2 regions of the Arthrobacter sp. SE2 genome follow, and region 2 is predicted to be linked to the other one. Evidence: predicted binding sites of a transcription regulator. Region 2 holds the regulator's gene; the other holds the start of a gene.

Region 1 (7,722 bases), on a different contig from region 2:
TGTCCTCGTAAGCCGAGTAATCCGGCTCCGGCGGATCATCCGCGAATCGGCTCGTCGCACGACTTGATGGCCCAGTCAGCTCGCGCTGAAGGGCCGAATAGTCAGTGTTCGGGGAGTAGTACTTGATGTCCCGAGCCTGCTTGGTAGCTTTTGCCTTTTGACGGCCGCGCCCCATGGCGTGACCCCCTTTTGTACTTGGACCGGAGGTGGTCACCTTGGCGATCGGTGAGGCCCCGGAATGTTTGGTCAATTTGTCGTATGTCTAGATTACATGCTTTCTGGAGCAACTGCGTGCCACGACCTTCGCGAAAGCGGCGTCACAGTTCCACCTGGCAGTATCTCCATTCATTGGCATGAAAAACTTGGGTAGAGTCGCCCTAATATCGGGCCGCACGCATGAAAGGCAGCAAACTCAGACATGGGCCAGGACAACACGATCCCGGGCAACAACGGTACAGGCGACAACGAGTCGCCGGTAGACCCTGGTTCAGGGACCGGGTATCCGGGGACTTCGGGCAGCTACCCGGATACTGGCATGCCTGGCCAATCCGAGCCCGGGGACGGCTTTCCCTCCGAAAAAGGGTCGTCCCTGCGGACTGCCCTGGACGCCATAACGCGGTATCGGCTCATCATTGGCGGCATTGTGCTGGCTGTATTGATCCTCATCGGAGTAGTGATCTGGATCCTCGTTGGGGCCTTGGCCAACCGCCCGGCGGCCGCGCCCGTCCCCGCACCGGCCACGTCCACTAGCCGCGGCCCCCTCCCGGCTGATGTCGAGGCAAAGGACTACCAGCTGGGCGATTGCTTCGCCGATTTCGACTCCAACGCCACCAAGTCCAAAGTGGTGGACTGCACCACCGACCATTCTGCCCAGCTGGGCGCCATCTTCCGGTACAAGGCTGACGACACCTTCCCCGGTGCCACTGCCTTGCGTGACAAAGGCCGCGAAATCTGCCGTGATCTGATGCTCAACGAGGCCTCCACGAAGTACGCGCTCCTGCAGCAGAACGTGTACCCGAGTGCCACCAGCTGGGACAACGGCGACCGCCGCGTGGACTGCTTCATCGTGGTGAACTCGGGAAACACGCTCAAGGAATCCGTGCTGCAGAAGTAGTTACTCCTTCCGCCTCACCGTCAGGCCGCTACCCGCCGGAGCTCCGCCGTCGGGACCCGTCAAAGCTTCCAGCCCCTCGATGGTGAGTTCGTCGACGTCGGCCGCCGTATCCACGAGCACCGTGTCGCCGTCTGCGACCTCTCCGGCGAGGATCTCCTTGGCCAAGCGGTCGCCGATCTCGCGTTGAACCAGCCGTCGCAACGGACGGGCGCCGTAGGCGGGATCGTAACCGGACATCGCGAGCCAGGCCCGGGCGCCGTCACTGACTTCAAGGGTGAGCCGGCGGTCGTGCAGCCGCTTGGTCAGTTCGTCCACGTGCAGCTCGACGATCCTGGCGAGCTCGTCCACACTGAGCGGATCGAACAGGACAATCTCGTCGAGCCGGTTGAGGAACTCCGGCTTGAAGGACGCGTTGACCACGGCCATGACCGCATTTCGCTTGGCCGTGGCGTCCAGGGTCGGATCCACAAGGAACTGGCTACCGTGGTTTGACGTCAACACCAGGATGGTGTTCCGGAAGTCCACGGTGCGGCCCTGCCCGTCGGTGAGGCGACCGTCGTCGAGCACTTGCAGGAGGATGTCGAACACCTCCGGGTGGGCCTTCTCCACCTCGTCTAGCAGGATCACGGAGTACGGGCGACGGCGGACCGCTTCAGTGAGCTGCCCGCCTTCCTCATAGCCCACGTATCCGGGAGGGGCGCCGACCAGCCGGGCCACGGAGTGCTTTTCCCCGTACTCGGACATGTCGATCCGCACCATCGCGCGTTCGTCGTCGAACAGGAAGTCAGCGAGCGCCTTGGCGAGCTCGGTTTTCCCGACGCCGGTGGGGCCCAGGAACAGGAACGAACCCGTGGGGCGGTTGGGGTCACTGATGCCCGCACGGGCGCGGCGGACCGCATCGGAAACGGCGGCCACGGCCTTGGACTGGCCGATCAGCCGCTTTCCGATCTCCTCCTCCATGTGCAGCAGCTTCTGGGATTCTCCCTGCAGCATGCGGCCAGCGGGGATCCCGGTCCAGGCCGAAATGACCTCGGCGATATCGTCCGCCGTGACTTCGTCCGCGACCATCAGGGCGGGCTTCGCTTCACCGCGCGCTTCCCGGGCGGACTCTTCCTCGGCTGCTGCGCTGAGCTCGCGCTCCAGAGCGGGCAGTTCGCCGTAGAGAATGCGCGAGGCAGCTTCAAGGTCGCCTTCGCGTTGGTACTTTTCGGCGGCCGAACGCAATTCATCGATTTTCGCCTTGAGGTCGCCAACGCGGTTGAGCCCGGCCTTCTCGGATTCCCAACGGGCGTTCAATGCCGCGAGGGCTTCCTTCTTGTCGGCCTTGTCCGCGCGCAGCGCAGCGAGGCGTTCGATGGAGGCCGCGTCGGTCTCGCGGGCGAGGGCCAATTCCTCCATGGTCAGACGGTCCACGGCACGGCGAAGCTGGTCGATTTCCTCAGGAGCCGAGTCGATTTCCATGCGCAGCCGGGACGCGGCCTCGTCCACAAGGTCGATCGCCTTGTCCGGCAACTGACGGCCCGAGATGTAGCGGTTGGAGAGCGTGGCGGCGGCCACGAGGGCGGAGTCCGCGATCGCTACCTTGTGGTGGGCCTCGTAGCGTTCCTTGAGGCCGCGGAGAATCCCGATGGTGTCCTCCACGCTTGGCTCGCCCACGTAGACCTGCTGGAAGCGGCGTTCCAGGGCAGGGTCCTTCTCCACATTCTCGCGGTACTCGTCCAGGGTGGTGGCGCCGATGAGGCGCAGCTCGCCGCGGGCCAGCATGGGCTTGAGCATGTTGCCCGCGTCCATGGCGCTTTCACCGGTGGCACCGGCGCCCACCACCGTGTGGATTTCGTCGATGAACGTGACAATCTGCCCGTTGGAGTTCTTGATCTCCTCCAGCACGGCCTTGAGCCGTTCCTCGAATTCGCCGCGGTACTTCGCGCCGGCCACCATGGACGCGAGGTCCAGCGCGATCAGGGTCTTGCCCCGTAGGCTTTCCGGGACGTCGCCGGCCACCATGCGCTGGGCGAGCCCTTCGACGACGGCGGTCTTGCCGACGCCGGGTTCACCGATCAGCACCGGATTGTTCTTGGTGCGCCTGCTCAGGACCTGGACGACCCGCCGGATTTCGCTGTCCCGCCCGATCACGGGATCCAACTTGCCGGACCGCGCGACGGCGGTGAGGTCCATGCCGTACTTCTCGAGGGCCTGGAAGGTGTTTTCGGGGTCTTGCGAGGTGACTTTCCGGTCGCCACGGACACCCGGCAGGGCGGCGAGGAGCGCTTCGTGGGAGGCGCCGGCGTCGCGCAGTAGCTTCCCAACGGCATCGCTTCCGGCCGAGAGCCCCAAGAGGAGGTGCTCAGTGGACACGAAGGAGTCTCCGAGTTTCTCGGCCTCGTTCTGGGCGGCCTGGATGGCCTGCATGGAGGGACGGGAAAGTTGCGCTTGCTGCACCGAACTGCCCGACGACGACGGTAGGGCCTTGATAGCCGAGCTCGCCTGCACGCTCACGGCATCCGGGTCCGCTCCTGTGGCGCGCAAAAGCGCCACGGCGACACCCTCGCGCTGGTCCATGAGCGCCTTGAGCAAGTGGGCCGGTTCCAGCTGCGGATTTCCGGCGGTGGAGGCGTTCATGGCCGCCGCGGAAAGAGCCTCCTGGCTCTTGGTGGTGAATTTGACGTCCATGGAAGAGCTCCTCTCGGGAGTAGACTGTTTCTCAAAGTTGAGTCTACTATGCTCAACTTTGGCAGATCATCCCTCCTGCTCCATGTTTGCCGACGGCGAAACTGCTGTCTATAGCCCTGCCCGCTTATGTGCACCCGCCGTCGGGATCGTGGGTCCGGGCCGTGGGCTGCGTGCCGGAACGCAGCGGGCGGCCCGCACCCACGATCCCGGTAAAGCGCCGTACGATATGCACATGGCACCCTTCACAGTCACTCGCAATGCGCTGATCCCCGCCGCGCCCGCCGACATCTTCCCCTTCGTCAACAACTTCCACGAGTGGACCAAATGGTCTCCGTGGGAAGCCGTTGACCCCAAGCTGAGCCGCAGCTACTCGGGCAACGAATCCGGCGTCGGAGCCAAGTATGCCTGGAACGGCAACAACAAGGCCGGCACCGGAACCATGGAAATCGTCGGCTCGGAAGAGCCTGGCAAGATCGACATCCGCCTCGAATTCACCAAGCCGATGAAGGCCGTCAACCCCACGGGGTTCACGTTCGTGCCCGAAGGGGACGGCACCCGCGTCACCTGGACAATGACCGGCGAGAACAAGGGCCTCGGCAAAATCTTCGCTTTGTTCATGAACATGGAGAAGATGGTGGGCGGCGACTTCGAGAAAGGCCTGACCGCACTCTCAGCGGTAGCCACGCGGAAAAACCCGTAGTTTCTCGGCGCAGGCCATGGCCGTCTACGTTGATCCGCCGTTGTGGCCCGCGCACGGGACCGTGTTTTCCCACCTCGTCTCGGACACATCGCTCGAGGAGCTGCATGCCTTCGCCGAGGCTGCGGGGATTCCCGAGCGCGCCTTCGACGGCGATCACTACGACGTCCCGGAACGCCGCTACCAGGACCTCCTTTCCGCAGGTGCCATCCCCGTGGAGGCCCGGATTTTGGTGCGCAAACTGATCGCGAGTGGCTTGCGGATCCCCGCCCGCCAACGGAGCAAGGCCCTCACCGTGCCCTTGCTGGAGCGCTGGAATTCGACACTTCCGGGACACGAGGAGCTGGGTTTCGAATTGCTCGAACGCTGGGGCGAGGACCATCGGAAGTACCACAGCCGCACGCATTTGCTGGCGGTCCTGGAAGCCTTGGATCTCCTCACCGAACCCGGGCCGCCCGCGCGCTCAGTAACTTTGGCCGCTTGGTTCCACGATGCCGTCTACGAGGGAATCGCCGGCCAGGACGAAGAGCAGTCGGCCAGGCTGGCCGAGGACCGACTAGCCATTGCGGGACTTCCCGGGCAGGTGATCGACGACGTTGCCCGGCTTGTCAGGCTGACCTCCACCCACAGCCCCGAACCGGGAGACCATCTCGGCGCCCTCCTATGCGACGCCGATCTGTCCGTCCTCGGCGCAGAACCCAAGGCTTACGCCCGCTACCTGGCTGCTGTCCGCGAGGACTACGCGCACGTCGGCGATGCAGACTTCGCGGCAGGCCGCGCCGCCGTCGTCCGCCAACTGCTCGCCTTGGATCCGCTCTTCCACAGCGAACGCGCGAAAAGCCTGTGGCTCGATGCCGCACACCGCAACCTGGAGGCCGAACTGTCATGACCATGGCGGGGACGGTGCACCGGCAGCTTCCGTTCACGGTGAGGTTTGAATGGGGGCTCGACGGCGCCCATGCGGTCGCGTCCGGAGCGGACCTCGCCGTGGTGGTTGACGTCCTCTCCTTCACCACATGCGTCAGTGTCGCCGTCGATCGGGGCGCCATGGTGTTCCCCTATCCGTGGAAGGACGCCGGGGCTGAGGATTTCGCCGCCCACCACGATGCCCAACTGGCGGGTCCGCGAGGTGGAGGCGGCCTGAGCCTCTCGCCGTCGAGCCTGCGGGACGCCCGGACGTTGAGCCGCGTCGTGCTGCCTTCACCCAACGGCTCGTCGATCGCGTACGAGCTCGCCCGGGAAATCCCCCTTATCGCAGCCGTGTCACTGCGAAACGCAGCGGCCACCGCGGATTGGGTGGCATCCGAACTCCCTCTGGATGCGGTGGTGGCGGTGATCGCGGCCGGCGAGCTTTGGCCCGGCGGTTCGCTCCGGCCCGCCGTGGAGGATCAGATCGGGGCCGGCGCCTTCATTGCCGGGCTCGCTGCCGCAGGGCGAGGCGGCTTCACACCGGAAGACGGCAGGGAAGGTTTCGCGCCGGAGGCTGATGCCGCGATGGCCGTGTTCAACGCCGCCGAACCCCGGCTCCATGACGTTCTGCGGGGCTGCTCCAGCGGCCGTGAGTTGATCGGCGCAGGGTACGCGGACGACGTCGAGATCGCCGCCGAACTTGACGCCGGGACCGCTGTGGCCCTGTTGAGGGACGGCGCGTTCCAGCGGCCCTGAGTGCGCTTCGGTGCGGTTTCCATAGGGGCTTGCGCTTCCACTACTTAGCGGTACTATGTACCAGTAGCTAGTAACACTGAGTAGTGAAAGGAGGTGTCCGATGGGCAGGCAAATGACGGAGATGCTCAAAGGGACCCTGGAGGGCATCGTTCTCGCCCTCCTGACCGGGAATCCCGCGTACGGGTACGAAATCACGACGCTGCTCCGGGGGCAGGGCTTCACCGAGATCGCCGAGGGCACCGTGTATGCGCTGCTCGTCAGGATCGAGCAAAAGGGCCTTGTCGACGTCGAGAAGCGGCCGTCCGAGAAGGGCCCGCCGCGCAAGGTCTATTCGCTCAACGAGCAGGGCGAGAAGGAACTGGACGAATTCTGGAATACGTGGAGTTTCCTGTCCGAGCGACTGGAACAGCTCCGAAAGGGAGGAAAGTGAACATGGCCACAGGGTGGATCGAGCAGCTCACGGGATCGCTCGAACAGAAGAAGCAATACCGCCAAAACAAGGCACGCGTGGAGCAGCTTCCCGCGGACTATCGCACGGCGGCGACCGCGCTGGAACGGTACCTGATGTACTTCGGGGCCATCACCAAGGGCGACGTGCTGCTGCAGATGCTTGGCGATCTCACCGATCTGTTCGAGCAGAGCGCCGCGGATGGAACGCCGATCCGCTCGATCGTCGGTGACGATCCGGTGGAATTCGCCGAAACGTTCATGCGCAACTACACGGTAGGTCAGTGGATCAACAAGGAGCGCGAACGCCTGGTCAAGGCAATCGACGCCGCTGCCGGAGACGATGGGAAGGAGAGGTAATCATGACCAGTGCATCCACCACCCGCGAACCCGCGATCCGCGTGCAGGGCATGGAAAAGTCCTACAAGGAATTGCACGTACTGCGCGGTGTGGACTTCGATGTGGCGCCGGGCACCATCTTCGCCCTTCTCGGCTCCAACGGCGCAGGAAAGACCACGATGGTGAAAATCCTGTCCACACTGCTGAGTCCGGACGCCGGCACGGCCATCGTCAATGGATTCGACGTCGTGAGCCAAGCACTGCGGGTTCGGGAATCCATCAGCCTCACCGGACAATTCGCAGCAGTCGATGAAATCCTCTCCGGTCGGGAAAACCTGGTGCTTGTTGCCAAGTTGCGGCACCTGAAGGACCCCGGCCAAGCGGCGGATGATCTTCTGGCGCGCTTCAACCTCTCCGAGGCAGCATCCCGAAAAGTGTCCGCGTATTCAGGAGGCATGCGCCGTCGCCTTGACATCGCCATGAGCCTGATCGGGCAGCCCGAGGTGATCTTCCTCGATGAGCCGACCACCGGGCTCGACCCCGAAGCACGCATCGAGGTGTGGCAGGTAATCCAGGAGCTCGCGAATCAGGGCACCACCGTTCTGCTCACCACACAGTATCTCGACGAGGCCGAACAACTCGCGGACCGGATCGCCATCCTTCATCAAGGGCGCATCATCGCGAACGGGACTCTCGCCGAGCTCAAGCAACTACTCCCACCGGCGAAGGTCGAATACGTCGAAAAGCAGCCCACCCTGGAGGATATCTTCCTCGCACTTGTGGGGAACGA
Region 2 (7,722 bases):
CGGCGAAATCGCCAAGCGCCAGGCCGTCAACAACATCGACCGCACCATCGCTTCCGTGAAGCGCCACATGGGCACCGACTGGTCCGTCGCCATTGACGACAAGAAGTACACGCCGCAGGAAATCTCCGCGCGTATCCTCATGAAGCTGAAGAACGACGCCGAGAGCTACCTCGGCGAAAAGGTCACCGACGCTGTCATCACCGTCCCGGCCTACTTCAACGACGCCGAGCGCCAGGCCACCAAGGAAGCCGGCGAAATTGCCGGCATGAACGTTCTCCGCATTGTCAACGAGCCCACCGCCGCAGCACTTGCCTACGGCCTGGACAAGGGCAAGGAAGACGAACTCATCCTGGTCTTCGACCTTGGTGGCGGAACGTTCGACGTCTCCCTGCTGGAAGTCGGCAAGGACGAAGACGGCTTCTCCACCATCCAGGTCCGCGCCACTGCCGGCGACAACCGCCTCGGCGGCGACGACTGGGACCAGCGCGTTGTTGACTACCTGCTGAACCAGCTCAAGATCAAGGGCATCGACCTTTCCAAGGACAAGATCGCCCTCCAGCGTCTGCGCGAGGCTTCGGAGCAGGCCAAGAAGGAACTCTCTTCCTCCACCAGCACCAACGTCTCCCTCCAGTACCTCTCCGTCACCCCTGACGGCCCGGTCCACCTGGACGAGCAGCTGACCCGCGCCAAGTTCCAGGACCTCACCAAGGACCTGCTTGAGCGCACCAAGAAGCCGTTCCACGACGTCATCGCCGAGACCGGCATCAAGCTCTCCGAAATCGACCACATTGTGCTCGTGGGCGGTTCCACCCGCATGCCCGCCGTCTACGACCTCGTCAAGGAACTCGCCGGTGGCAAGGAGCCCAACAAGGGCGTCAACCCGGACGAAGTTGTTGCCGTTGGCGCAGCACTGCAGGCCGGCGTGCTGAAGGGCGAGCGCAAGGACGTTCTCCTGATCGACGTCACCCCGCTGTCCCTCGGTATCGAAACCAAGGGCGGTGTCATGACGCACCTGATCGAGCGCAACACGGCCATTCCCACCAAGCGTTCCGAGACCTTCACCACCGCTGACGACAACCAGCCGTCCGTGGCCATCCAGGTCTTCCAGGGCGAGCGTGAATTCACCCGCGACAACAAGCCGCTGGGCACGTTCGAACTGACTGGCATCGCTCCGGCACCGCGCGGCGTCCCCCAGGTCGAGGTCACCTTCGACATCGATGCCAACGGCATCGTCCACGTCTCCGCCAAGGACAAGGGCACCGGCAAGGAACAGTCGATGACCATCACCGGCGGCACCGCGCTGTCCAAGGAAGACATCGACCGCATGGTCCGCGAAGCCGAGGAGCACGCAGCCGAGGACAAGGCCCGCCGCGAGGCTACCGACACCCGCAACACTGCCGAGCAGCTCGCCTACTCCGTGGACAAGCTCATCGCCGAAAACGACGACAAGCTGCCTGAAGAGGTCAAGACCGAGGTCAAGGCCGACGTCGACGCCCTCAAGAAGGCCCTCGAAGGCACCGATGACGCAGCAGTGAAGACCGCTTTCGAGAAGCTGCAGCACTCGCAGTCCAAGCTCGGCGAAGCGATCTACTCGCACGCGGGTTCCCCGGACGGCGCAAGCAGCGCCGCTGGTGCTGAAGGCGCTCCCGCCGGTGCCAAGGCTGGTTCTGCCTCCGGCGATGAGGACATCGTCGACGCCGAGATCATCGACGAAGACGAAAAGAAGAAGTAAGCATGCCTCACCACGGCAACGACGCAGAGCACTCACCTTCCAACAACGAGGGCAAGCACGACGAGCGTGAAGGCGCCGGTCAGCAGAAGCCGGTTATCCGGGACAACCGCAAGGTTGACCCGGAGACCGGGGCCGCCCGCCACCCCCAAGGATCGGCAGCTGATTCCAACGCCGCTGCCGCCGAGGGCGACGCCCTGTCCCAGGCTGAGGAAATCCTCAACGGCATGGAGGTTCCGGCTGAAGAGTCGGTAGCCCCCGGTGCCGCTGCAGAAGCAGAGGCCGCGGAACTCCGCAACGACCTCCTGCGCCTGCAGGCTGAGTACGTCAACTACCGCAAGCGCGTCGAACGCGACCGTGCCGTCGCAGGGGAAATGGCCGTCATCGGCGTCCTGAACTCCCTGCTGCCGGTGCTGGACGACGTCGACGCCGCCCGCCAGCACGGTGACCTCGTGGACGGCCCGTTCGCCGCGATCGCCGCCAAGCTGGAGAACGCGCTGAAGACGTACGGCTTGGAGCGCATCGCGGAAACCGGAGTCGACTTCGACCCCACGATCCACGAAGCCCTCATCCAGCAGCCGGGCGAGGACATCGAAGTAGACACCGTCAGCCAAGTGCTGCGCTCCGGCTACCGGTCCGGCGACCGCGTGCTGCGCGCGGCCCAGGTGATTGTGGCTGTGCCGGCCTAGGTCCCGCCTTAGTGTGCTCGCCGCGCCTTCGCGGATGAGGGGGCCCCGCCCCTTCGCCGGGTGGCCTAGGATCTGCGATCCTTGGCCACCCGGCTTCGGCAGGCCCGATGCCACTCCCAGGCCCCCTCATCCGCTACGGCTCAAGCGGTTGGCTCGCCTAAGGCTTGTCTCACCTAAGGTGGGATGAGCGCAGCGCAGCTGGATAGGGGGCCGCGGCGTGGCGGGCACCGCGATGGGCCCCCGGCGGCGAGGGTCCCGACGTGAGCTTGCGAACGTTGGGAGCCGCAGGGGACGGGCACGGCCCCCTATCCAGCGGAGCGCAAACTTAACCAGAACGAGAAAGGAAACGCCCTTGGCCAGCCAGGACTGGGTTGAGAAGGATTTTTACGCCATCCTTGGTGTCGCCAAGGACGCCTCTGACGCTGACATCAAGAAGGCGTACCGCAAGCTTGCGCGGAAGTACCATCCGGATACCAATTCCGGGGATGCTACTGCGGAGAAGAAGTTCAAGGACATCTCGGAGGCCTATTCGGTGCTCTCGGATGCCGAGGAGCGTCAGCAGTACGATGCCATTCGCGCCATGGGCGGGGCACGCTTCGCTCCGGGCGCAGCTCGCGGCGGGCCGGCCAATGGCGGCTTCGAGGACCTGTTCGGCGGCCTTTTCGGCGGCGGCGCACGCCAGCCTGCAGGGGCCGGTGGTATCCCTCCCGAGTTCGCCGACCTCTTCGGCGGCGGCTTCGGCGGTGGACAAACCGGTTTCCAGCGCGCCCCCCAAAAGGGCAGCGACCGCACGGCGTCGACCTCAATTTCCTTTGCCGGCTCCATTCACGGCACCACGGTGAGCCTGCGCGAAAGCAACGGCAACGTCATCGACGTGAAGATTCCCGCGGGTATCAGGGACGGCCAGAAGGTCCGCCAGCGCGGCAAGGGCAACCCGGGTGCCGCCGGCAACGGGGACCTCATCATCACGGTGAACGTCAAGCCCCACGATTTCTTCAACCGCGACGGCGACAACATCCGCATCCACGTGCCGGTCACTTTCGCGGAGGCAGCCTTGGGTTCCAACATCCACGTGCCAACGCTCGACCGCGACACCGTCACCGTCCGCGTCCCGGCCGGCACGCCTTCCGGGCGCACGCTCCGGGTTAAGGGCCGTGGTGTCAAGACATCGAAGGGCACCGGCGATCTGCTGGTGACGATCGACGTCTCCGTCCCGCAGAACCTCAACAAACAGGCCGAGGAGGCCGTCAAGGCATTCGCCGCAGCCACCGCTGACGCCGATCCTCGTCACGACCTGGCAGCCAAGGCCCGCTTGTAGCGGAAGAAGACACGGGAGGGACGTAGGCATGGGCATCGACATCAACCAGCCGATCTTCGTCATCTCCGTCGCGGCCGAACTGGCTGAAATGCACCCGCAGACCCTGCGCCAGTACGACCGCCTCGGCATCGTGTCGCCGAGCCGTGCCCCGGGCAAGTCCCGGCGTTACTCCCAACGCGACATCGACCGCTTGCGCGAGGTCCAGCGACTCTCCCATGAGGGTGTATCTCTCGAGGGAATCAAGCGCATCCTTGAGCTCGAAAACCAGGTGGCCGCGCTGCAGTTCCGTGTGGTCGAGTTGACCGAGGAATTGCAACGCCGGCGGAGCCCGATGGAGGCCCGCGTTTTTGCGGCAGGAGCAGCGGGCGACGTCGTCAGCCTCGCCCGCGGGCAGCGCCCCCGGGCGCGGTCCCAGGCAGTTGTGGTCTGGCGGCCGCGACCGGAGGAGTAGTCCTCTAGGCCTGCGAGAGCGACGCCAGCAGTACCGGCGCTTCCTGCCCGGCCCACGTACCATTAAGGACAGCAGAATCATCCGAGCCAGGCGTCCCCAGATCCAGGACGCGATTGACCAACAGTGTGAGCTCGCCGGCGTCGATGCTGGTGACGGCGTCTTTAGTGGTCTGGGCGGCCGGGGTCACCAAAGGGACTTCGCTTCCAGGCGTTCCGCTACCTTTGACCTCGACGGAGCTGGTGCGCGGCTCCAGGGCACCGTCCACTTCCACGAACTGTTCGGCTTCCCGCTGTCCCGTGAGGATGGCGGTGGCCAAGGCAGCGACATAGACGGGATCGGCGCACGCGTCGTACACCCACCTCCTGCCCAGCACGGAGTGTTCCATGGTGCCAAGAAGCGAGTCTTCGGCACCAGCCAATTCAGAACCCCGGTAGCTCAGGGGAACCTGATAGATCTTGCCGCCGTGGGAGACCAGATGGGTCTCTAGGCCGACTTCGCCGTCCGGATCATCGAAGCGGTACGCGCCGAGCAGCTCGGTCAGCGCGGACCCGTCCTTGGTGAACCACGGCTGGACGGGCAGATACTTCTCGATGAGTTCAAGTTTGCTGGGACTCAGGGTTGCTCGATGGATGATAGCCATGCGGTCCAGCCTAAGCCACCTCGAAGCAGTTGCTTCAGGGGCGGCATCCAGCCAGACGTCCATTAAGCCGGTCCACTTCGTCCAAGACTTCGGTTGCTGCCCATGCGCGATTCCGTTGCGACTGGGTGATCTGCGTCAGAATGCCGGCGTTCGTCAGCCTGTCCAGGACCCTGTAGATGGATCGTTCTTCGATGCCCGCGATGTATGCGGCGCTGTGCGCTTCGAACACCGGCCGCTCCAAGAGCCAAGGAATGATCTTCTCGTCTGCGGAGCCTTTTCGGGGCCGGGCCGCCTCCGTCCATGCGGCCGGGAGGGCGTCGAGGGATGCCACTGACTCGCGGGCCGCTTCCGCCGCGCGGAGTGAGGATTTGGCGAGATACAGCACGAACGGATCTACGTCGCCATTGCGGTAGTTGTTTAGCAAGGAAAAGTAGGTCTCCACGTCCGCAACCATGGCCGAAGCGATCGGAATTACCGTGTTCTTAGTCAGCCCTCGCCGGCGGGAGATCGCTCCGATCAACGCCCGGCCAATACGGCCGTTGCCGTCGGTGAAGGGGTGGATGGATTCGAAATGGGCGTGCGCAATAGCCGCTTGGGCCATGATCGGGACGTCCCGCCGGGCGGAGAACGCCATGAGATCGTCCATGAATCCGGGGACGAGTTCTGCAGGCGGCGGCACATGGATGGCCCCTCGGGGTGAATAGTCGCTTCCACCAATCCAGTTCTGGACGTCCCGGAATGAACCGGCGTGCCTGCCGTCCGTGGGGTCATCCTTCATGAGCATCTTATGCGCGGCAAGCAGGGCCTCCAGCCTGACCTCGCCTGTGGTGCCCGCATCGTTGATCATGCTCTGGACGGCTTCGGCGGCAGCCACCATCGAATTGGCCTGATCCGTTGCCTTCAGCCCGATCAGGGCGCGGGCGTAGTCATTTCGCTTGGCGTCCACGTGCTCGATCTTGGATGAAGAAACCGCCTCGCTGCGAAGTAGAAATCCACTGACTGCCGTCATGCGGGTGCCGGCGGTTACGTCCAAAGATGCGATGGCAACTGCAGCCTCTTCGAGCGCCACGATGGTTTCACGTCCGGGCTCGAACCAGAGATCCGCTATGAACGGCGGTAGCGACACCTCTACCTCTGTGAACTCCCGATCCTCGCGGGGCGGTCGTCCGGATGACTTCCATGGCACAATCTTGCTTCCGTGCGCGGGCCAAGCAGCCATGTAGTCTCCTGAAAACGGTGAGTTAGTCGCTCGCTACTCACATTTTATGGCAAAAAGGTGAGTAATGGCGACCTTGGTGGTCGTTTCTCAGACCGAGAAGCCTTACTCCGCGAACAAGCCCGCCAGATCCTCCGCCGTCAAGGCGCCACCGGTCAGCGCATCGCCTTCCATCACGTCCGCGAACAGCTGCGACTTCCTGGTCTTGAGCGCCATGACCTTTTCCTCGATGGTGTCCTTGGCGACCAATCGGTAGACCATCACGTTCCTCGCCTGCCCGATCCTGTGGGTCCGGTCCACGGCCTGCGCTTCGGACGCGGGGTTCCACCATGGGTCCAGCAGGAACACGTAGTCGGCCTCGGTCAGGTTCAGGCCGAAGCCGCCGGCCTTCAAGGAAATAAGGAACACAGGCGCCGCGCCGTTCTTGAATTCGCTCACGACGTCGGCCCGGTTCCGGGTGCTGCCGTCGAGGTAGCAATACTCGATGTCCTCCGCGTCGAGCCGCTCGCGGACCTTGCCCAAGAACCCCGTGAACTGGCTGAAAATGAGCGCCCTGTGCCCCTCGGCAACAATGTCTTCCAGCTGTTCGAACAGCACATCCAGCTTGGACGAGCGCACGGCGGACAAGGACTCGTCCACGAGGGAGACATCCAGGCTGAGCTGCCGCAGGAGGGTGAGCGACTGGAAAATGGTGAAGCGGTTCTTATTGACGTCGTCGATGAGCCCCAGGATTTTCTGCCGCTCACGCTGCAGGTGCGTCTGGTACACCTTCTGGTGCCGCGGGTTCAGTACCACTTCCAGCACCTGCTCCTGCTTGGGCGGCAGGTCCTTGATGACTTGCTCTTTGGTGCGGCGCATCATGAGGGGACGTACCCGACGGCGGAGCTTGGCGAGCTGGGCCTTGTCTCCGTTCTTTTCGACCGGCTTTTGGTAGTACTCCGCGAAACGGCGGGGGCTGGAGAACAGCCCGGGAGCGACGATCGAAGTCAGCGCCCAGAACTCCATGAGGTTGTTTTCCAGTGGCGTGCCGGTGATTGCCAGCTTGAAGGATGCCGGGAGTTTCCGGGCGCACTGGTACGCCTTGGACTGGTGGTTCTTGACGAACTGGGCTTCGTCGAGCATCAGCCCGGCCCATTCCTTGGCCGCGTAGGCCTCGTAGTCGATCCGGAACAGCGCGTACGAAGTGATGACGACGTCGGTTCCGGCCATGGCTTCCTGCGGATCGGCGCCGCTCTTGGCGAAGGTCTCTCCGACGGTCTTGATGCTCAGGCCCGGCGCGAAGCGCTGCACTTCCGCGGCCCAGTTTCCCACGACGCTGGTGGGCGCCACTACCAAGAAGGGGGCGCCGCCGCCCGAGCCGCCCGCGGTGCCGGCGTCGGATTCAGCCTGCTCCTTCGCCGCACACATCAAAGCAATTGCCTGCACTGTCTTGCCGAGGCCCATGTCGTCGGCCAGGACCCCGCCCAGGCTGTGACGGTACAGGAAACTCAGCCAGTTGAAGCCCTCCAGCTGATAGGGACGGAGCTCGGCATCGAGCGAGCCCGGCAGCGGGAGCCCGGTCACGCCGTCGTCGAGCAAGCCGCCCACGGCCTCGCGCCATGCCGCCGCCTGCTCGTCGACGATCCCCAATTGCGCGAGCTCATCCCAGAGCCCTGCCTGGAAGCGGCTGAGCTGCAGGG

The links. The regulator HspR, encoded in region 2, represses chaperone genes until heat shock. The targets are predictions, from matches to a motif close to AAGTTGAGTCNNNNNGACTCAACTT.
Region 1: a site for HspR is predicted at 3,819-3,843, ahead of clpB (ATP-dependent chaperone ClpB). Genes of this name have one in related genera too.

The regions. Positions count from the first base shown of each region.
Region 1 covers NZ_JBZAYA010000019.1:23,782-31,503, reverse strand. The annotation lists gene AC4CS3_RS20035 (DUF3073 domain-containing protein) at 1-175, opposite strand, end outside; gene AC4CS3_RS20030 (septum formation family protein) at 419-1,114, shown strand; gene clpB (ATP-dependent chaperone ClpB) at 1,115-3,784, opposite strand; gene AC4CS3_RS20020 (SRPBCC family protein) at 4,017-4,484, shown strand; gene AC4CS3_RS20015 (DUF4031 domain-containing protein) at 4,501-5,370, shown strand; gene AC4CS3_RS20010 (2-phosphosulfolactate phosphatase) at 5,367-6,146, shown strand; gene AC4CS3_RS20005 (PadR family transcriptional regulator) at 6,247-6,576, shown strand; gene AC4CS3_RS20000 (DUF1048 domain-containing protein) at 6,579-6,953, shown strand; gene AC4CS3_RS19995 (ABC transporter ATP-binding protein) at 6,956-7,722, shown strand, end outside.
Region 2 covers NZ_JBZAYA010000015.1:10,957-18,678, reverse strand. The annotation lists gene dnaK (molecular chaperone DnaK) at 1-1,732, shown strand, start outside; gene AC4CS3_RS18205 (nucleotide exchange factor GrpE) at 1,735-2,418, shown strand; gene AC4CS3_RS18200 (DnaJ C-terminal domain-containing protein) at 2,771-3,736, shown strand; gene AC4CS3_RS18195 (heat shock protein transcriptional repressor HspR) at 3,765-4,187, shown strand; gene AC4CS3_RS18190 (CG0192-related protein) at 4,192-4,827, opposite strand; gene AC4CS3_RS18185 (Fic family protein) at 4,862-6,046, opposite strand; gene AC4CS3_RS18180 (DEAD/DEAH box helicase) at 6,149-7,722, opposite strand, start outside.